4 regions of the Streptomyces sp. NPDC008121 genome follow, and region 4 is predicted to be linked to each of the others. Evidence: riboswitches for the same ligand, from Rfam matches in the RefSeq annotation. Region 4 holds a riboswitch; each other region holds the start of a gene.

Region 1 (5,207 bases), on a different contig from region 4:
GTGGTCGCCGCCGACGAAGAGCCGCACGGTGTGCGGCATCATCAGCCCCACGAACCCGATCGGCCCGGCGGCCGCCACCAGAACGCCGGTGACCAGCGAGAGCAGGACGAAGGTCCGGGCCCGGAACCGGGCGACGTCGAGCCCCATCGTCGAGGCCGCCTCCTCGCCGGCGAGCAGCAGATTGAGCGAACGGGCCCGGGTCAGCAGGACCGCGACGCCGAGCGCGAGCGCCGCGCCGGGCAGCCACAGGGTGGCCCACTGGACACCGCCGAGGCCCCCGAGGGTCCAGGCAAGGACCGCCCGGGCCTCGTTGCCCCGGTCGCTGGTCAGCAGCAGGACGTCCATGACCGCCGTGAGGACGGAGGCGAACGCCACGCCCGACAGCACCAGCCGCACCGAGGTGATGCGGCCGCCGGACCGGGCCGTCGTGTAGACGAGCAGCAGCGTCAGCAGGGCGCCGGCGAACGCGGCGACCGACAGGGACACCGGCCCGAAGAGGCTCACCCCGAAGACGATCACCGCGACGGCGCCCAGGGAGGCGCCCGAGGAGACGCCCAGCAGGTACGGCTCCGCGAGCGGGTTGCGTACCAACGCCTGCATCGCGGCGCCCACCACCGCGAGCCCGGCGCCCGTCACCGCGCCCAGCAGCACCCGCGGCGCCCGCACGTCGAGCACGATCGTCTCCCGCGCCTGCGACCAGGCGGGCTCGGAACCGTCTCCGGTCAGGGCGTGCGTCACGATGCCCCACACCTGGCCGGGGGGCACCGGCACCGAGCCGATGGCCATGCCCGCCGTCATCGACGCCAGGAGCAGCACGCCGAGGACGACCAGGGTGAGGGCGAAGGCGCGGCGGCCCGGACCGGCCGCGCGGGCGGCGCCCGCCGGACGGGCGGAGGAGCCGGCGGGGGGAGCGGCGGACACGGCTTTCGCCGGTGCCGTCACCGGAAGCGCTCGGGGTGCAGCCCGCGGGCGAGGTCCTCGACCGCGTACGGCGCGCGGACACCGACCAGCGTCGCCGTCAGCGGCAGCACCACGAAGCGCTTGTTCTTCACGGCCGGCACGTCGGCGAGGGCCGGCTGCGCCAGCAGGAACTTCTTCTTCTGTTCGACGTTCCCCGCACCCGCGTAGTCGTAGATGGCGATGACCTCCGGCTTACGGGCGACGACCTGCTCCCACGAGACGTCGCCGAAGACGTCGTCGAGGTCGGCGAAGACGTTGGTGCCGCCGGCGAGGCGGATGACCTCGGTGCCGAGGCTCTTGCCTCCGGCGGTGAACGCCGACTTGTCGCCGCTGTCGTACACGAAGACGGGGAGGGCGGGAGCCCCCTTCACCGTCGCCGCGGTCTTTGCCACGCGCCCCTGAAGGTCGGCCACCAGCGCGTCGGCACGCTCCTCGACGCCGAAGAGGGAGCCGATGGCGCGGATCTCGTCGTACGTGTCCGTCATCGCCACCTTCTTCTTCCCGCAGTACTCGCGGTTGAGGTAGGTGTCGATCCCGGCGTCGGCGAACGCCTTGCGGGAGCGGCCCTCCTTCTCGGCGAACGCGCTGGCGTAGCCGCCGTACACGAAGTCCGGTTCCGCGTTGAGGACCGACTCGAAGGACGGTTCCTTCTTCGCCAGCTCCGGGATCGCCGCGAAGTCCTCGCGGAAGGCGGGCAGTACGGCCGAGTCGGGGAAGGCCGTGCCGACGATCCGGTCCTTCAGACCGAGGGCCAGCATCAGCTCGGCCGGGTGCTGATGGATGGTCACCACCCGGGAGGGCGGCTTGTCGTACGTGGTGCGCGTGCCGCAGTTCTCGACGGTGAGGGGGAAACCCTCGGCGGACGCACCGGGCTTCGCGCCGCCGCCCTCCCGGGCGGTGCCGCTCTGAGGGGAGGCGCCGCAGCCGGTGAGCAGGACCCCCGACAGGGCGAGGGCCAGGGCGGCGGCGCGCACGGGGCGGCGACGGGGCATGCTGCGCGTGCGGGGCATGCGGGACGTACTGGGGTACACGAAAAGCCTCCTGGGGAGTCCGCGCTCCTCGGATCGGGCCCGCGACAGGCCAGTTTCCTGACTCCCGGATCGGCGTACACCCCAGCCTTCCCACGCGGTGCGCGCAGTGGCGTCTCGACGGGTGCACTCCCCGGTCACAGTGGCGGGACCGTGCCGGTTTCGCACCGGCTTCCTGTCTCCCGTCGCGGTGATGACCAGGTGATCCTACGGTTCCGCGCCTCCGGCGCAAAAGGACGCCCTCTCGGTCCCGCGCCGCCTTGTTGCCGAAACGGCAAGCATCTTTGACGCGCCGGGGGGCCGTGGCGAGTCTGGACCCAGGTGCCGCCGGCGCCGCGCAGTCGTCCCGAAGGAGCCTCGATGCCGACCCCGAAGCCCACCGATCCCGCCGAGTTCTGGGAAGAGCGCTACCGCACGAGCGACCGTGTCTGGAGCGGCGAACCGAACCCGCTCCTCGTGCGGGAGGCCGCCGATCTGACACCGGGCACGGCCCTGGACCTGGGCTGTGGCGAGGGCGGCGACGTCCTGTGGCTGGCCTCGCGGGGGTGGCGGGTGACCGGCGTGGACATCTCCGCGACCGCCCTGGAACGGGCGGCCGCCCACGTGGCGGAGGCCGGCTGCGCCGACCGGACCGCCTTCGAGCGGCACGACCTCGGAGTGACCTTCCCCGAGGGCGGCTTCGACCTGGTGAGCGCCCAGTTCCTGCAGTCGCCCGTTCCGCTCGACCAGGACGGGGTGCTCAGGTCGGCCGCCGCCGCGGTCGCCCCGGGCGGCACGCTCCTCATCGCCATGCACGCCGCGTGGCCGTCCTGGATGGAGAAGCACGAGTACCCGTTCGACGCGGAGTTCCCCACCCTCGACGGCGTCCTCGCGGCGCTCGCCCTGCCGCACCCCTGGCGGGTGGACACGCTGGAGGGCGTGGAACGCGCCCTCACCGCGCCCGACGGCCGCCGGGGCACGCGGGTGGACAACGTGTGGCGGCTCACCCGCACCGCCTGATCCCGCACCGCCTGACCTCGTACAGCCCGCCCCGTAACGCCTGATCCCGCCCCTGCCTCGGGATGTCTCCCCTTCGCGGCCGCGCCCCCCGGACCCTCGACTCGCACACGCGTGTGATCATGACGGGCATGGGTCCGGGGAGGACCCAGGGGAGGGAACATGGCTTACACAGACACCAACGGCATCGATCTGTCCGGTCCGACCGGCAGACTGATCCAGACCGTCGACCTGGTGAAGAACCCGGCGCCGCAGGCGATCGCGACGGACACCGTCAACGGGCACGTCTTCGTGCTCCAGGTCGAGAGCTCGGCCACGGCCCCGGCCGGCAACATGTACCTCAACCGCATCGACCGGCGGACCGGCGTGCGCACGGGGGCGATGCAGCTGAAGGGCTTCGGCCACGGCCTCGCCATGGGCGTGGAGCCGGTCGGCGCCGACAGCTACGTCTGGACGGAGGTCGGGCCGCTCCACGTCACCGGCGGCGGCACCACCTTCGGCAAGGCGATCACGCGGTTCCGGTTCGCCGACGGGGAGGTACTCGACGGCGCCACCATCCCGGCGGAGCGGAAGTTCACCGCTCCCGGCAGCACCTCCGGCACCGGCCCCTCGACCGACCCGGTGCACGGCCTGCTGACGGTGATGTACCACAAGGGCGGCGACCGGCACTTCACCCGGTACGCCACGGCCGGTGCCGCCACCGGCGACTGGACGCCGGCCGGCCCGACGTTCGTCGTGCCCGACGGGGAGGACGTCACCCCCGCCGTGCCCTCGCCGTACCCGCTGGAGCCGAAGCTCACCTTCCAGGGCTTCGCGAGCCTCGGGGACGTCCTGTACGTCTACCAGTGGGCGCCGTACGACAAGGGCGAGGACCCGACCGTACCCAGCGAGTTCCCGGGCATCACCTTCCTCACGTCCTACTCGTGGACGACGGGGCTCAGGCTCGACCGGCAGGTCGTCACCGGCGCCGACGGCCTCACGCGGCGGGAGCCCGAGGGGCTGGCCGTCGAGGTCGACCCGGCGACGCGGGAGACCCGGCTGCTCTTCGGATTCAGCAACACCACGCCCGGCAGCGAGTTCGCGCGCGACGTCACGATCGGCTGGTATCCGACGAAGCCCGCCGTGGACGGGATCCAGGTGCTGTCGGACTGGGAGGACCTCGCCCTGGAAGCGGGCGTCACCCCGGGCGCCGAGCGCCCGCGCGGGCGGCTGATCGCGATCGCCGGGACCGCCTACCTCCAGATGCGCGGCACCCTGACGTGTTCTCCCGGCCTGACCGCGGACAGCAGGGTCGCCACCCTGCCGCACCGGCTGCGACCCACCCGTCCGGTCCGCCAGAACGTGCCGCGCAACAACTACTACGGCCGCTGCGTCTGCCGGATCGAGGCGGACGTCCACGGCGCGCTCTGGGCGTACGGCGCCACTGGCGACAACGCCGTCACCTGGATCGATCTCGACGGCGTCTCGGTCGCCTGGCGATGACGCCGCCCCGTGCCGGGGCCCGGGCCGTCACGGTCCGCCGCCCCGCTCCCCGCCGCTGCCCCGCCCTACCCGATCCGGAGGATCGCGCATGAACCGCCCTACTCCCAGCCGCCGTTCCCTGCTCGGCGCGGCTCTGGCCGCCCCCGCCGCAGCCGTCGCGGCCCCGCTGCTGACCGCCGCGCCCGCCGCCGCGGTCGACGGGTCGGACGGGTGCCGGCTCCTGGTCGACTGGACGGCCGTCGTTCCGGCGCCCGGTGTGGTGCCGGAGGCCGCCGCACCGCTCCAGGCCCGGGTCATAACTCTCGCGGGCACCGAGTTCCTCCAGCTGCGGGGCACGGTCACCTGCTCGTTCACCGCGGACGCCCAGCTGGGCACGCTGCCCGAGACGATCCGCCCGCCGAAGCTGACCCGGGGCGTCTGCCCCCGCAACAACAGCCAGGGCATCAACGCGCTCCGCGTCGAGGCCAACACCCAGGGCGTCCTCACGGTCTTCGGGCCGCAGGCGACCAACAAGGTCACCTGGATCCAGCTCGACAACTTCTCGTCCGTCCTGCGCTGACCCTCAGGCCGGCGAGCCCTGGCAGCGCCACGGCCCGGAACCGCTGGACCGATGTCCGCGGTTCCGGGCCGTGAGCACGCAACCGCTCGATCGCCGAGCCGCTCGGGCACCCGGTCGCCGCTCGCCGAAGCGGGCGCCCGCCGCTCAGGACCGGCCGACGGAGCCGGAATCGTCCACGGGCT
Region 2 (5,207 bases), on a different contig from region 4:
CGCCACGTCGGCGTCGTCTGCAACCCCGTCCTGGAGGAGATCCCGGCCGAGCTGCGGGCCCTGGACGAGTCCAACGAGGGCTGCCTGTCCGTCCCCACCGCTTACGCCGAACTGGCCCGCCCCGACTACGCCGTGGTGCGCGGCCAGGACCCCCAGGGCAACCCCATCAAGGTCCGCGGCACGGGCTACTTCGCGCGCTGCCTCCAGCACGAGACGGACCACCTGTACGGCTACCTCTACATCGACCGCCTCTCCAAGCGCGACCGCAAGGACGCCCTGCGCCAGATGGCCGAGGGCACCCCGCGCTACGAGACGGTCCCGAACGACTGATCCCGTACCCGCGTACGACGAAGGGCCCCGCTCCCCCCGGAGCGGGGCCCTTCGTCGCGTACGGAGGACTAGGGCGTGTGTCGAAAGTCCCGTCTGGCTGGGGGCGCCTGGCACGCACGCTCGCTGCGTTGTCGGTCGTCGGCGCAGCCCGCTGCGCTCTCCTTCCTCCGCCTTGCGATCGCACGCACCAGACGCCCCCAGCCCCGCCCTGCGGGCGGACGACGCTACTTCCGAAACACGCCCTAGAAGTCCTCGTCGAGGTCCACCGAGCCCTCCACCGCCACCTGGTAGGCGGACGGGCGGCGCTCGAAGAAGTTGGTCAGCTCCTGGACGCCCTGGAGCTCCATGAACGCGAACGGGTTCTCGGAGCCGTAGACCGGGGCGAAGCCCAGGCGCTGGAGGCGCTGGTCGGCGACGCACTGGAGGTACTCGCGCATCGACTCGGTGTTCATGCCCGGCAGCCCCTCGCCGCACAGGTCGCGGCCGAACTGCAGCTCCGCCTCCACGGCCTCCTTCAGCATGTCGGTGACCTGCTGACGCAGGGCGTCGTCGAACAGCTCCGGCTCCTCCTTGCGGACGGTGTCCACGACCTCGAAGGCGAAGTTCATGTGCATCGTCTCGTCACGGAAGACCCAGTTGGTGCCGGTGGCCAGACCGTGCAGCAGACCGCGGGACCGGAACCAGTACACGTAGGCGAAGGCGCCGTAGAAGAACAGGCCCTCGATGCAGGCGGCGAAGCAGATGAGGTTGAGCAGGAACCGCCGGCGGTCCGCCTGGGTCTCCAGCCGGTCCATCTTCTCGACCGAGTCCATCCACCGGAAGCAGAACTGCGCCTTCTCGCGGATGGAGGGGATGTTCTCGACGGCGTCGAACGCGGCGGCGCGGTCGTCCGGGTCGGGGAGGTAGGTGTCGAGCAGCGTCAGATAGAACTGGACGTGCACGGCCTCCTCGAACAGCTGGCGCGAGAGGTACAGCCGCGCCTCGGGCGAGTTGATGTGCTTGTACAGCGTCAGCACGAGGTTGTTGGCGACGATCGAGTCACCGGTCGCGAAGAACGCCACCAGCCGGCCGATCATGTGCTGCTCGCCCGGCGTCAGCTTGGCGAGGTCGGCGACGTCGGAGTGGAGGTCGACCTCCTCCACCGTCCAGGTGTTCTTGATCGCGTCCCGGTAGCGCTCGTAGAAGTCCGGGTAGCGCATGGGACGCAGCGTCAGCTCGAAGCCCGGGTCGAGGAGGTTCTTCTGGTCGTGGGAGCTCATCACTGGCAGGCCTCGCAGGACTCGGGGTTTTCCAGGGAGCAGGCGACCGCGTCGGGGTCGGCGGCCTGCTGGACGGGGATGGGGGCGGCGGTGGGCGTCGCGGCGCGGGCCGCGCGGGCGATCCGGGTCGCCGGGCGGGAGCGCAGGTAGTACGTCGTCTTCAGCCCCTGCTTCCAGGCGTACGCGTACATCGACGACAGCTTGCCGATCGTCGGCGTCTCCAGGAACAGGTTCAGGGACTGCGACTGGTCCAGGAACGGGGTGCGGGCCGCCGCCATGTCGATCAGTCCGCGCTGCGGGATCTCCCACGCCGTGCGGTACAGCTCGCGCACCTCGGCCGGCACCCAGCCGAAGTCGGCGACCGAGCCGTTGGCCTCGCGCAGCGCCTCACGGGTCTGCGCGTCCCACACGCCGAGCCGCTTCAGCTCGTCCACGAGGTAGGAGTTGACCTGGAGGAACTCCCCGGAGAGCGTCTCGCGCTTGAAGAGGTTGGAGACCTGCGGCTCGATGCACTCGTACACGCCCGCGATCGACGCGATCGTCGCCGTCGGCGCGATGGCGAGGAGGAGGCTGTTGCGCATGCCGACCGCCGCGATCCGCTCGCGCAGCGCGGCCCAGCGCTCGGGCCAGGTCAGCGCGACGTCGTAGTGGTCGGGGTGCAGGACGCCCCGGGCGGCGCGGGTCTTCTCCCAGGCCGGGAGCGGGCCGTTGCGCTCGGCGAGGTCGGTGGAGGCCTCGTACGCCGCGAGCATGATCCGCTCGGCGATCCGCGTCGACAGCGCGCGGGCCTCGGGCGAGTCGAAGGGCAGCTTCAGCTGGAAGAAGACGTCCTGGAGGCCCATCGCGCCCAGGCCGACGGGCCGCCAGCGGGAGTTGGAGCGCCCGGCCTGCTCGGTCGGGTAGAAGTTGATGTCGACGACCCGGTCGAGGAACGTGACGGCGGTACGGACGGTCGCGTCCAGCCGCTCCCAGTCGATGTCGCCGGTCGACAGGTCGACGAAGGCGCCGAGGTTGACCGAGCCCAGGTTGCAGACCGCGGTCTCGCCGTCGTCCGTGACCTCCAGGATCTCCGTGCAGAGATTGGAGGAGTGCACCGTGTGGCCGGGCTCCGCCGTCTGGTTGGCGGTCCGGTTCGAGGCGTCCTTGAACGTCATCCAGCCGTTGCCGGTCTGCGCCAGCGTCCGCATCATCCGGCCGTACAGCTCGCGCGCCGGCATGGTCTTGCGGGCCAGCCCCTTGGCCTCGGCGGCGCGGTAGGCGGCGTCGAACTCCTCGCCCCACAGGTCGACCAGCTCGGGCACGTCGGCGGGGGAGAACAGCGACCACGGGGCGTCGGCGTTGACCCGCCGCATGAACTCGTCCGGGATCCAGTGCGCCAGGTTGAGGTTGTGCGTACGCCGCTGGTCCTCACCGGTGTTGTCGCGTAGCTCCAGGAACTCCTCGATGTCCGCGTGCCAGGTCTCCAGGTAGACGGCGGCCGCGCCCTTGCGCCGCCCGCCCTGGTTCACGGCGGCGACGGAGGCGTCCAGCGTCTTGAGGAACGGCACGATGCCGTTGGAGTGCCCGTTGGTGCCGCGGATCAGCGAGCCGCGGGCTCGGATGCGGGAGTACGACAGGCCGATGCCGCCGGCGTGCTTGGAGAGCCGGGCGACCTGGTGGTACCGGTCGTAGATGGAGTCCAGCTCGTCCTTCGGCGAGTCCAGCAGATAGCAGGACGACATCTGCGGGTGGCGGGTGCCGGAGTTGAAGAGCGTGGGGGAGGAGGGGAGGTAGTCGAGCCGGCTCATCAGCCCGTAGAGCGCCGCCACCTCGTCGAGCGCGCGGGCGCTGTCGTCCTCGGCGAGCCCGCAGGCCACCCGGAGCATGAAGTGCTGCGGGGTCTCGATCACCTTGCGGGTGATCGGGTGGCGCAGGAGGTAGCGGGAGAAGAGCGTGCGCAGGCCGAAGTAGCCGAAGCGGTCGTCCGCGGCGGAGTCGATCAGCGCGTCCAGCCGGGCGGCGTGCTGCCGGACGAACGCGGCCGTGCGGTCGGCGATCAGACCCTCGTGGTGGCCGACGGCCACCGAGGAGGAGAAGGTGATCGCGCCCTGGCCGGCGGCCTCGTCGGCGATGGTGATCGTCAGCAGGCGGGCCGCGAGCCGGGAGTAGGCCGGGTCCTCGGCGATCAGACCGGCGGCCGCCTCGGTGGCCAGCTCCCGCAGCTCCGCCTCGTCGGAGGAGGCGTTGCGGCCGCGCAGCGCGGCGGCGGCGACCTTGCCCGGGTCGGTGTCGGGGAGATCGGCGGTGAGGTCGGTCAGGGTCCGCAGCAGCATGGTGCCGGGTCCGTCGCTCTCGATCGCCGTGGCCGGATCGGCTGGCGCGATGGTCACGTGGGGCTCTCCCTCGCTCGGCCCGGGGGCGGCGGCGGGAGGCGGACGGCAGGGGGCACCCCTTCACGCGGGCGCGCGCCGTGTCCACCGGCCCACTCCGCGAGGCCCGGACGACTCTGGCACCCGGAACGGACGGACCGGGCGCACTGTCGGCAGGTCTTCGGACTCGCGTGAGCGCAAAAGCACACCAACACACCGTTGCGGGACAGTTCCGGATTTCCACCGGATTCCCCTGCGGCGACAGCGAGATGAGCATACATGTGGGGGGCGCCGCTTGCGGCACCCCCCACATGTTGTGTCGCTCCTCCTCCGGTGCGTCCGCCTTTCAGCCCCTCCGCCCCGGAGCGAGCGGTCAGTGCGTGTTCGCGCCGAGCTTGGGAAGCTCGGTCTCGACCCCCGGGTCGCCCGCGTCCGCGGTGTAGTCCGACGGAGAGGTCTCGTCGATGCCGTCCGGCGCCTTGACCGCCCTCAGGACGAAGGTGAGGACGACGGTGACGACGACGTTGAGCACGAAGGCGGTGAGACCGATGTAGCCGATCTCGCCGATGCCCGGGATCTCGGCGGACGAGCCGCCGAAGTGCTTCTGGGTCGGGCTGGCCACTCCGTACGCCGCCGCCGTGCCGTACACCATGCCGACGGCCCAGCCGGCGAGCAGCGCCCAGCGGTGGAACCAGCGGGTGAACAGACCGCCGACCAGCGCCGGCAGGGTCTGCAGGATCCAGATGCCGCCGAGGAGCTGGAAATTGATGGCGACGGTCTTGTCCATGGTGAGGACGAAGGCCAGCGCGCCGACCTTCACCAGCAGGGACACCAGCTTGGACACCTTGGTCTCCTGCTCCGGCGTGGCGTCCGGCTTCAGGAAGTCCTTGTAGATGTTGCGGGTGAAGAGGTTGGCCGCGGCGATCGACATGATCGCCGCCGGCACCAGCGCGCCGATGCCGATCGCGGCGAAGGCCACGCCCGCGAACCAGTCCGGGAACATGTTCTCGAACAGCTGCGGGATGGCGAGCTGGCCGTTGCTGACCTTGACCCCGGCCGCGATCGCCATGAAGCCGAGCAGCGCCAGCAGACCCAGCATCAGGGAGTAGAGCGGCAGGATCGTGGTGTTGCGGCGGATGACGTCACGGCTGCGCGAGGAGAGCGTCGCCGTGATCGAGTGCGGGTACATGAAGAGCGCGAGCGCCGACCCGAGCGCCAGCGTGGCATAGCCCCACTGGCCCATCTCGCCCGGCACCAGCGCGCCGCGCGG
Region 3 (5,207 bases), on a different contig from region 4:
GGGCGCCCGCGATCTCCGCGACGGCGTCCACGGACCAGTCCGCGGCCTCCAGCGCCTCGACCAGCTGCCGGGCCTTCTCCTCCGCCTCGTCCGCCGTGCGCAGGGTCGCCGCCGACTCGTCGAGGCCCAGGGCCTCCCGGAGGCCGGGCAGGGCCTGCGTACCGCCCCAGATCTGCCGGGCGCGCAGGATCGACAGCACGAGGTTGACCCGCGCCTCGCCCGTCGGCGCCCCGCCGAGCACGTGCAGACCGTCCCTGATCTGCGCGTCCTTGACCTCGCAGAGCCAGCCGTCGACGTGCAGCAGGAAGTCGTCGAAGCCGTCGTCCTCGGGCCGGTCCTCCATCCCCAGGTCGTGGTCGAGCTTGGCGGCCTGGATCAGCGTCCAGATCTGCGCGCGGATCGCCGGCAGCTTCGAGGGGTCCATGGAGGAGATCTGCGCGTACTCGTCCAGGAGCTGCTCCAGGCGCGCGATGTCGCCGTAGGAGTCGGCGCGGGCCATCGGCGGCACCAGGTGGTCGACGAGCGTGGCGTGCACGCGCCGCTTGGCCTGGGTGCCCTCGCCCGGGTCGTTGACCAGGAAGGGATAGATCAGCGGCAGGTCGCCGAGCGCCGCGTCCGGGCCGCACGCGGCGGACAGGCCGGCGTTCTTGCCGGGCAGCCACTCCAGGTTGCCGTGCTTGCCGAGGTGGACCATGGCGTCCGCGCCGAAGCCGCCGTCCTCGGCGCGCGCCGCGATCCAGCGGTAGGCGGCCAGGTAGTGGTGGGACGGCGGGAGATCGGGGTCGTGGTAGATCGCGATCGGGTTCTCGCCGAAGCCGCGCGGCGGCTGGATGAGGATCAGCAGGTTCCCGCGCCGCAGGGCGGCGAGGACGATGTCGCCCTCCGGGTTCCGCGAACGGTCGAGGAACATCTCGCCGGGCGCCGGGCCCCAGTGCTCCTCGACGTGGCGGCGCAGCTCCTCGGGGAGGGTGGCGTACCAGCGCTTGTAGTCGGCCGCCGGGATGCGGACCGGGTTGCGGGCCAGCTGCTCCTCGGTCAGCCAGTCCTGGTCGTGGCCGCCGGCCTCGATCAGGGCGTAGATCAGCTCGTCGCCGTCGCCGGAGACCAGGCCCGGGATCTCCTCGACGGGGCCGAAGTCGTACCCCTCCTCGCGCAGGCGGCGCAGGAGCGCGACGGCGGAGGCGGGGGTGTCGAGGCCGACCGCGTTGCCGATCCGGGAGTGCTTCGTCGGGTACGCGGAGAGGACCAGGGCGAGCTTCTTCCCGGCGTTCGGGATGTGCCGCAGGCGGGAGTGGCGCACGGCGATCCCGGCGACGCGGGCGGCGCGCTCGGTGTCCGCGACATAGGCCGGGAGGCCGTCCTCGTCGATCTCCTTGAAGGAGAACGGGACGGTGATCAGCCGGCCGTCGAACTCGGGCACCGCGACCTGGCTGGCGGCGTCCAGCGGCGAGAGCCCCTCGTCGTTCTCCTCCCAGGCGGCACGCGAACCGGTGAGGCAGAGCGCCTGGAGGATCGGTACGTCGAGGGCGGCGAGCGCCCCCGCGTCCCACGCCTCTTCGCCCGCCCGTCGCCCACCACCACCCTTGTCCGAGTCGCTTCGCGACACCCCCATTTCTGCGGCCTGCGCCTCGGCGGGCTTGGTGCCGCCCGCCGCGAGGACGGTGGTGACGATCGCGTCGGCGCCCCTGAGCGTCTCGATCAGCTCGGGCTCGGGGGCCCGCAGCGAGGCGACGTACAGCGGCAGCGCGCGGGCGCCGGCGTCCTCGATCGCCTCGCAGAGGGAGTCGACGAAGGCGGTGTTCCCGCTCATGTGGTGGGCGCGGTAGTAGAGCACGGCGACCGTCGGGCCGTCGGTCCGCCTCGGCTCGCGCTCCAGGGGGCCCCAGGTGGGGGCGGCGGCCGGGGCCTCGAAACCGTGGCCGGTGAGCAGCACGGTGTCGGAGAGGAACCGGGCGAGCTGCTCCAGGTTGGCCGGGCCGCCGTGCGCGAGGTAGGCGTGGGCCTCGGTGGCGACGCCGACGGGGACCGTGGAGCTCTCCATCAGCTGGGCGTCCGGGGCCTGTTCGCCGGAGAGCACGACCAGCGGCTTCTCCGTCGCCCGCAGCGTCTGCAGGCCGTCCTCCCAGGCGCGCAGGCCGCCGAGGAGGCGGACGACGACGAGGTCGGCGCCGTCGAGCAGCCCGGGAAGGTCCCCGGGGGCGAGGCGGGAGGGGTTGGCGAACCGGTACCCGACCGGACCGCCGGCCGCGCGGGCGCTGAGCAGGTCGGTGTCGGAGTGCGACAGCAACAGAATTCGCATGCGAGCGCAGGCCTTCCTCGGGGTTGTCCGCGCCCCGGGTGGTCGTGTGGACGGCGGGAGTTCCTGACTCACCCGGCCCCCGTTCCCGGGGCGGGCTCACAGTGGCGGGACCGCGCCGGATTCTCACCGGGCTTCCTCCCCGGGGTCCTGGGACCCCATGCCGTCTGCATAGTAGATCCTGCCCGCGGCGGCCCGAAGGGTCGCCCGCGACCACGTGGGTATGCTCGCCGCCATGCCGCCCACCCCACCCACCACGCCCAACCAGGGCGAACCCGTCATACGGGACCGTGGCGACGCCTGCCCGGGGGCGCTGCGCCTGCACCCCGCCGACGACGGGCGCCTGGCCCGACTGCGGCTGCCCGCAGGCGCGTTGACAGTACGTCAGGTCGAGTCCCTGGCCGTGGCGGCGGAGGAGCTGGGCGACGGGCGGATCAGCGTCACCTCGCGGGGCAACGTGGAGCTGCGCGGCCTCGGCGAGGGCTGCGGGGCCGACCTCGCGGGGCTGCTCGCCCCGGCCGGACTGCTGCCCTCCGCCACCCACGAACGCGTCCGGAACATCGTGGTCTCGCCGCTGGCGGGGATCGACGGAAACGGTTGCGGGGACGCGCGGTTGTGGGCGCGCGAGCTGGACGCGCTGCTCTGCGCGCGGGCGTGGACGGCAGCGCTTTCCGGCCGTTTCCTCTTCGCCTTCGACGACGGGCGGGGAGACGTCGGCGGGCTGGGCGCGGATGTGACGTTGTTCTCAACGGGGGCGGGGGCGCCGGGGGTCGCTGCGACGGCCGGGGCCGTCCGCCCGCCCGCTCCGCCGGAGCACGGACACGGCCCGGAGCACACGGACGACCCTGAGCACGGACACGACCCGAAGCACGCGGACGACCCGGAGCACGGGTACGACCCGGAGCGCGCGGGCGGCGCGCTCCTGCGGGTCGGTCGCCAGGTGTTCCGGGTCGCCGCCGCCGACGCGCCGCGCGCCGCCCTCGCGGCCGCCGACGCCTTCCTCGCCGCCGCCCGCACGGCCGGGACCGGGGCCTGGCGCGTCCACGAGCTGCCCGGGGCCGTCCGGCCGGACCTCGCGGGCGCGCTGGCCCGCGCGGGCGTCCCGGCCGCACCGGACACCCCGGGCGCGTGCCCGGATCCGAGCGGGCAGGGCCCGCTCCCCGGCGTGCTCGCCCACCCGGCGACCGGCCGGCACGCCGTCTCCGTCGCCCTGCCGCTCGGCCGCCTCACCTCCGCCCAGTTGCGCGCCCTCGCCCCCGGCGACGGCGGCGGCGAACTGCGGCTCACCCCGTGGCGCGGCGCCGTCGTGACCGGCCTCGCCGACCGTACGGCCGCCGAGGCGCGGCGGGACGCCCTCGCCGAAGCCGGACTGATCACCCGCGACGACTCCCCCTGGCTCGGCGTCGGCGCCTGCACCGGGCGGCCCGGCTGCGCCCGGTCCCTCGCCGACGTCCGGGCGGACGCCACCCCCGGCCGCGCCGGCGGCCCCGGACCCACCGACGACGGCGGCCCCCCGCCCCGCCGGCTGCCCGTCCACTTCTCCGGCTGCGCACGGCGCTGCGGCCATCCGAAGGGGAGCTGGGTGGACGTGGTCGCCACCGGCGACGGTACGTACGAGGTCGACGGCGTCCCCACCCCCCGAACGCAACTGGCGGCCGCTGTGGCGACAGCCCGTACACCCACCACGAGATGAGCGAGAGCAACACGATGTTCGACTACGAGAAGGACGGCGCGGAGATCTACCGCCAGTCCTTTGCCACGATCCGCGCCGAAGCGGATCTCGCGGGTCTGCCCGCCGACGTCGGCCAGGTCGCGGTCCGGATGATCCACGCCTGCGGCATGGTCGACCTCGTCCGGGACCTCGCCCACTCGCCCGAGGTCGTCTCCCGCGCCCGCGCCGCCCTGCGCGCCGGCGCGCCGATCCTCTGCGACGCGCAGATGGTCGCCAGCGGGGTGACCCGCAAGCGGCTGCCCGCCGGCAACGACGTCGTCTGCACCCTCTCCGACCCCTCGGTGCCCGCCCTCGCCGCCGAACTCGGCACGACCCGCAGCGCCGCCGCCCTGGAGCTGTGGCGCGACCGCCTCGAAGGCTCGGTCGTCGCCATCGGCAACGCCCCCACCGCGCTCTTCCGCCTCCTGGAGATGATCGAGCGGGGCGCCGGCCGCCCGGCGGCCGTCCTCGGCATACCGGTCGGCTTCATCGGCGCCGCCGAGTCCAAGGACGCCCTGGCGGAGCGGGGCCGGGAGCTCGGCCTCGACTACCTCGTCGTCCGGGGGCGGCGCGGCGGCAGCGCCATGGCGGCCGCCGCCGTCAACGCGATCGCGACCGAGGCGGAGATCCAGGCATGAGCGGCACCCTGTACGGAGTCGGCCTCGGCCCCGGCGACCCTGACCTGATGACCGTCGCCGCCGTGAAGGCCATCGAGGCCGCCGACGTGATCGCCTACCACTCGGCCCGCCACGGCCGGTCCATCGCCCGCTCCATCGCCGCCGCGCACATCCGCGAGGACCACGTCGAGGAGCGGCTGATGTACCCGCTCACGGTGGAGACCACCGACCACCCCGGCGGCTACCGGGGCGCGCTGGACGACTTCTACGAGGAGGCGGCGGCCCGGCTCGCCGCCCATCTGGACGCGGGCCGCACGGTCGCCGTCCTCGCCGAGGGCGACCCGCTCTTCTACGGCTCGTACCAGCACATGCACAAGCGTCTCGCGCACCGCTACGACACGACCGTCATCCCCGGTGTGACCTCGGTGAGCGCGGCCGCCGCGCGGCTGGGGGAGCCGCTGTGCGAGGCCGAGGAGGTCCTGACGATCATCCCCGGCACGCTGCCGGAGGACGAGCTGACGGCCCGGCTCGCGGGCACCGACTCGGCGGTCGTGATGAAGCTGGGCCGGACGTTCCCGACCGT
Region 4 (5,207 bases):
CCGGCGGCGGTGGCGGTCAGCGCTCGCGGCAGCCGGACCTCTTCCACGATGACGGTCCACCGCGGGTCGTCGGCGGTGCCGCCGAACAGGATCCGCACCACCTCCCCGGTCGGCACCGGGTGGGAGCCGGTCGCGAGGGTGAGGACGAACAGGGCGGTGGTACCGGCGACGAGGGCGAGGACGACGGCGAGGCGCCGCCGCGCCATTCGGATCGTCGGCGTGGTGTCCGGGGCGGCGGCCGTCGCGGCGGTCAGGTGCGTCGTCACGCCTTGGGCACCAGCTCGTAGAAGGTGAAGGTGTGGCCCTTCGCCCGGTCCGGGTGCATCAGCGCGAAGAGGTCGGCCAGGACCAGGTCCGGGCGCAGCACACCGCGTTCGAAGTAGTCGTTGCCGCCGCCGGGGCCGACCGCCTTGGTGTTCGTCCAGACCGCACCGCCGGTGAGGGCCTTCAGCTGCCCGTACCGGCTGTCGGCCTTCACGGCGTCGGCGGTGGACTTCCATTGCTGGTCGGCGATCCAGACCGGGGCCCGGCCGCCCTTGGCGTGCACGCCCTCGAAGTTCAGCTGGAGGCCGCCGGTGCCCCGCTCGCTCGCCCACGGATAGGTGCCGCCCGCGTCCTTGATCAGCCGGGCGGCGTAGCTGCCGCCGGCGGGCATGGACCAGGTGCCCTGGTACATCGTTCCGGGCAGCACCTCGACGGGCCTGCCCGCCGCGACGGCCTGCGCACCCTTGGCCGCGACCTTCCGGTAGTCGCCCTCGATGGTGTCGAACACCTCACCGGCGCGCTGCTCCGCCCCGGTGAGCGCGGCCATGGCCTTGACCCACTCGGCTCGGCCGAGCGGACTCGGCTCCAGCCATTCGGCGTTGGCGACGACGGCGATCCCGGCCTGGCGCAGCTTGGGGTACTGCGGGTCGTCGGTGCCCTGGGTCATCAGGACGTCCGGCTTGGCGCCGATGACGGCTTCGGCGTCGAGGGTGCGGTCCTTGGCGTACTCGACGACCTCGCCCGCCCGCACCCGCTCGAGCACCTCGGCGGAGGAGATGGCCACGGCGCTCGCGACACCGGTGAGCACGTCCAGGGTGCCGGTCTCGGTGAGCAGCGGCAGATGGGTGGTGGAGGCGGAGTACAGGCTCTTGACGGGGACGGTGACCTGCTGTGCGGACGCCAGCTCACCGGTCAGCTCCGGCTTCGGCGCACCGCACTTGACCAGGACGTACGACTCGGGCTTGCCCTTGGGGAAGGGCTCCTTGACGGTGAGGACCTGGTAGCTCTTCTCGTACCGGAGCGTGAAGTTCTCGGCGTGCTTAACCGTGGACTTGACCGGGAAGTAGTCCTTGGCCGGGTCGAAGTCCTCGATACAGCCCTTCCCGGCGGCTGCCGCTTTGGCATCGGCGGGCGGGCCGGAGGCGCCGCCGCACGCGGTGAGTGTGAGGGCGGCGGCCAGGAAGACCGCTGCGGCAGCCTGACGGCGACCGGGCGCAAGGGACCGTACGGACGGCAAAGTTGACTCCTGAGGGCATGCGTGGGCCAGGGCGCACCGGCATGGCGGTGCGCCTGATACGGCGTGCGGGAAGAAACCGCTGAGGGAGGAGGTCGTCAGGACCTGGGGGATCGAGCCCGTGCGGCACGCCGGGCAGGCCGGCTCCGGAGGAGCACAGGCAGCGCGGAACTGCCCTCACACATACGCAGGCACACGAGTGCCACCGCCTCTCCTGGGGAAATCCGCCCCGTACATCGAGGTGCGACGGCGTGAGTCTCCTGACTCGGGATCACAGCTTCTCCGGCCTTCCCACCCCTGATGGGGCGGTGGCCATGGGCGGAGTCGCTCCCCCTACACAGTGGCGGTACCGTGCCGGAATCTCACCGGCTTCCTCGTTCCGCCGTCGCTTGTTCGGCGAAAGCATCGCAGAACCGGCCACGCCTCGCCAGACCACACTCTGTGCGATCAGACACAACCGCGAGTGCAGCCATCATGACAAGGAGTGTTCATCCGGTGCAGCCTGCGGCGACCGCTTCACTGCGCTCGACCGTCGCCCCTGGGCGGGACGCCGTTGGCAGTGGGGGGTCGCCCCAGACCACTGTCTGCGTGCCGGCACTGCTGACGAGGCGTAAGCGGATTCACCGCTCACCGGCTCATATCGGGCCCAGGACCTCGCCGGGTACGGCTTCCAGCTCGAGGGTCTCGAGCACGGTGAGCAGTTGCCGTTCCTCGTAGCGGAAGTGGTTCTCCATGATCGCGGCGATGCCTTCGAAGTGCTGGTCGAGCTCCTCGGGCGGCGCGGCCCGGTCGACCGCGGCGCGGAGGCCGTTGAGCAGGTAGGCGATCATCGAGTGGTCCTGCTCAAGGGAGCGCAGTACCGGGCGCAACTGGGGGTGCGCGGCCGCGATGGCGGGGAACAGGGTGCGGTCTTCGCCCTGGTGGTGGGCGTCGAGAGCCGTGCAGAAGCCGTGGCAGTACAGCAGCAGTTCGCGGGTGGCCGCTTCACCGGGGGTGCCGTCGGCGAGGGAGGCGCGGGTCACGGACAGCGCTTCCCGCAGTCGGTGGTGCACCTGACGGAGTTCTTGGCTCCAGGCGACGAGCCTGGTCGTCTCGCGCTCAGACACGCGAGAGCGAAGGGTGGGACGAGTACATCGTCAACCTCCTTCGGTCCGGCGCCTCCATGCCTGACACAGTCTGCCACCGGCACGCGACGCTTCCCGTACGGTACCGCACCCGGGCACGGGACGTTACGGCTCGGCGTGAACTGTCCGCCCAGGCGCGCCTGCGCCTCCTTGGCGTCGGGTGTCACGGGTTGGGGTCGCGTCCGTGCGGATGATCGCGGTGCGGCTCGCAGTCGCTGAACCTGCGCTTTTTCACGGCGGTCCCCGAGGGCACGGCCCCCGAGGGCGTCCTCGCGACGGGCGATCGAGTAAGCACACGTGCGGCGTGTGGCGTCGAGCCTCTCTTCACCTTCTGCTCCAGTGAGTGAGTGCAACGAACACGAGTCATGAAGGAAGCCGGCGGCTCCCGGGTCAAGCGCGCCTGCGGGGAGGGGCCGCGGTGAGTGGTGGTGGGACGGTCGCACGGTGGCTGTTTCCCAACGGGCACCTCTACGAGCGGTTCGTTCCGTCACTGCTTGTGCTGACGTTTGTCAGCGGTCTGGTGGACGCGGCCAGCTTCCTCGGGCTGGGACGGGTGTTCGTGGCCAACATGACGGGCAATGTGGTCTTCCTGGGCTTCGCCTTGTCAGGAGTGGCCGGGCTGTCGGCGGCGGCGTCGGCGGTGGCGCTGGCCGGGTTCCTGGCCGGGGCGGCGGCGGGTGGTGCGTGGCGGCGGAAGACCGAGCCTGGAGCGCTGTTCGCTTCGCTGGTCGTGTTTCAGGCCCTGTTGGCCGGGCTCGCGTTTGCCGGTCAGGCAGCCGGCTGGGGACGGTACGCGGTCCTGGTGCCGCTGGCCTGCGGGATGGGGCTGCAGAACGCCGTCGTGCACCGTCTGGGCGTGCCGGACCTGGCCACCACCGTGATGACGCGGACACTGACCGGACTCGCGGTGGACCGACCTGGGCCCGGCAGCATGCGGCGGGGGGCGTCGGTCGTCGTGCTGGCCGCCGGGGCGCTCGCGGGCGGTCTCGTACACGCCCACCACGGGGTGGAGGGTGTTCTCGTAGCGGTCCTGGTTCTGCTGACCGGCGTTGTCGTGGCCGCCCGTCCCCGGAGCGCTGCGGGCCGTGTATGAGGACGTGGCCCCCCCACGTCGCACGGATCTGCGGGCGACCGGACGAGGTCGAGGGTTCTGACCCGCTTACCACCCTGCGGTTCGTCTGCGCGCTGGATGCTGTCAGTAAGAGCAACTGCACCTCTCGCCGAGCCGGGGCCGGGCCGCCCGGGCAGCCGCGCGAGCATTGACGCGAGCGGCGATCCTCGCCTGGCGCGCGAGGGCACCAGGCGCGGAGGGTATTCAGCACAGGCCGGAGTCGGCCCGGGTGGAGTTATCGGAGCAGGTGCCGACCTTCGTGTCGCTCACACGCTTCCGCGTAGCGGCGGCACCTTGTTTCACGAATCGGTGAACGGACGGCCGGGGACCGGCTTGGCGATGAAGAAGTTCACCTGCCCGATGGCGAACATGAGCGTGGCCGGCGCCTGTCCTCTTAGTGCTCGGCTGCGGCGTGGGCGCTCAGCGGGTCCAGTTCCTCGGCACGGTGCCCCAGCGCCGGTACGCGTACGGGCTGTTCCAGCAGCGCCACCAGATGCTTCAGCCGGACGGCTCGGTCGCGTGTCCTGCTGCCGCCGGCCTCGTTACCGTCACCATGAAGAAGATCATCACCGTAGTCGGAGCGGCGCTGTGCGCCGCCACCATCGCCGCCCCTGCGCACGCGGACGAGGACTCGAACTTCGGCGGCGGCATCAACGCCGCCAACGCCTGGAACTTCACCGCCGCCGCCGTCTGCCTCCAGGAGGTAGCCGTCGCCCCGGTCCTCGGCGACTGGGTCGGAAACCACGTCAACAACTGCTCCAACGGCAACGTCATCGCCCACTCCGGCCACTGAGCCGCCCCCAGAACGCCTCGGGCCTCGGCTCCCGGCCTGCGCATCTGAGGGCGGGCCGCTACGCACTGGGACATCTCGGTGGACTCCACCTCCGTACGCACGCACCATCACGCTGCCGGGGGCCGGCAGGCTCCGCCGCCCGTTCCCAGAAGGGGCTCCGCTGCGGCGCTCAAAACCGCTCGGATCCGGGCGGAGCTGGTCGACCGGCTGGCGGGGTGGTGCTGACCAACGCCCTCGTATGAGCTCCGCCGCGCCCAGCGGGCCGTTGTACGTCCCGGCGGCGGCCGCGTCGCGAGTCTCGCCCCGCCGCCTCCCGCCCTCGGTCCTGCCGGGCACCCAGCCCCTCACACGAGCGCGTCGACGCGTCGCGGTTCTGCGGCTAGGGTGCGATCACTTGCACCGTCCCCTGAGGGGAAGCAGCGGACGGCGGGCAGATTGAAGAGATGAACCGTATGGTGCAAGCTGGTTGCAAGATCTGAATGTAGGATACGCAGCAGGCTTCGCAACGCCGTGCGTACGCAGATGAGGAGACCTCGCCATGCCTGCCGAGCAGGGGACCAATCAGAGTGTCGAGCGGGCCGTCTCCGTCCTGCGGGCCCTCGGCTCGGGCAGCACGGAGCGCCGTGTCTCCGACATCGCCGTGGACGCCGAGCTGGGTCCGTCCACCACCTCCCGGCTGCT

The links. Region 4 has a riboswitch for cobalamin ahead of ACFZBD_RS03235 (ABC transporter substrate-binding protein). Riboswitches for the same ligand answer to the same signal wherever they lie in the genome.
Region 1: linked by a shared signal. The riboswitch ahead of ACFZBD_RS06990 (ABC transporter substrate-binding protein) and the one ahead of ACFZBD_RS03235 (ABC transporter substrate-binding protein) in region 4 are both predicted to bind cobalamin.
Region 2: linked by a shared signal. The riboswitch ahead of ACFZBD_RS12405 (ribonucleoside-diphosphate reductase subunit alpha) and the one ahead of ACFZBD_RS03235 (ABC transporter substrate-binding protein) in region 4 are both predicted to bind cobalamin.
Region 3: linked by a shared signal. The riboswitch ahead of cobN (cobaltochelatase subunit CobN) and the one ahead of ACFZBD_RS03235 (ABC transporter substrate-binding protein) in region 4 are both predicted to bind cobalamin.

Annotation. Positions count from the first base shown of each region.
Region 1 covers NZ_JBIBHT010000002.1:299,739-304,945, reverse strand. The annotation lists gene ACFZBD_RS06995 (iron chelate uptake ABC transporter family permease subunit) at 1-921, opposite strand, end outside; gene ACFZBD_RS06990 (ABC transporter substrate-binding protein) at 939-1,970, opposite strand; cobalamin riboswitch at 2,021-2,205, opposite strand; gene ACFZBD_RS06985 (methyltransferase domain-containing protein) at 2,349-2,987, shown strand; gene ACFZBD_RS06980 (hypothetical protein) at 3,147-4,466, shown strand; gene ACFZBD_RS06975 (hypothetical protein) at 4,555-5,025, shown strand; gene ACFZBD_RS06970 (cation:proton antiporter) at 5,170-5,207, opposite strand, start outside.
Region 2 covers NZ_JBIBHT010000003.1:523,729-528,935, reverse strand. The annotation lists gene def (peptide deformylase) at 1-330, shown strand, start outside; gene ACFZBD_RS12410 (ribonucleotide-diphosphate reductase subunit beta) at 573-1,589, opposite strand; gene ACFZBD_RS12405 (ribonucleoside-diphosphate reductase subunit alpha) at 1,589-3,958, opposite strand; cobalamin riboswitch at 4,092-4,251, opposite strand; gene mctP (monocarboxylate uptake permease MctP) at 4,311-5,207, opposite strand, start outside.
Region 3 covers NZ_JBIBHT010000004.1:379,814-385,020, reverse strand. The annotation lists gene cobN (cobaltochelatase subunit CobN) at 1-2,299, opposite strand, end outside; cobalamin riboswitch at 2,338-2,473, opposite strand; gene ACFZBD_RS16050 (cobalamin biosynthesis protein CobG) at 2,520-3,989, shown strand; gene ACFZBD_RS16045 (precorrin-8X methylmutase) at 3,986-4,645, shown strand; gene cobJ (precorrin-3B C(17)-methyltransferase) at 4,642-5,207, shown strand, end outside.
Region 4 covers NZ_JBIBHT010000001.1:741,877-747,083, forward strand. The annotation lists gene ACFZBD_RS03230 (iron chelate uptake ABC transporter family permease subunit) at 1-266, opposite strand, end outside; gene ACFZBD_RS03235 (ABC transporter substrate-binding protein) at 263-1,501, opposite strand; cobalamin riboswitch at 1,731-1,938, opposite strand; gene ACFZBD_RS03240 (hemerythrin domain-containing protein) at 2,134-2,604, opposite strand; gene ACFZBD_RS03245 (DUF1275 family protein) at 3,041-3,715, shown strand; gene ACFZBD_RS03250 (hypothetical protein) at 4,287-4,526, shown strand; gene ACFZBD_RS03255 (IclR family transcriptional regulator C-terminal domain-containing protein) at 5,065-5,207, shown strand, end outside.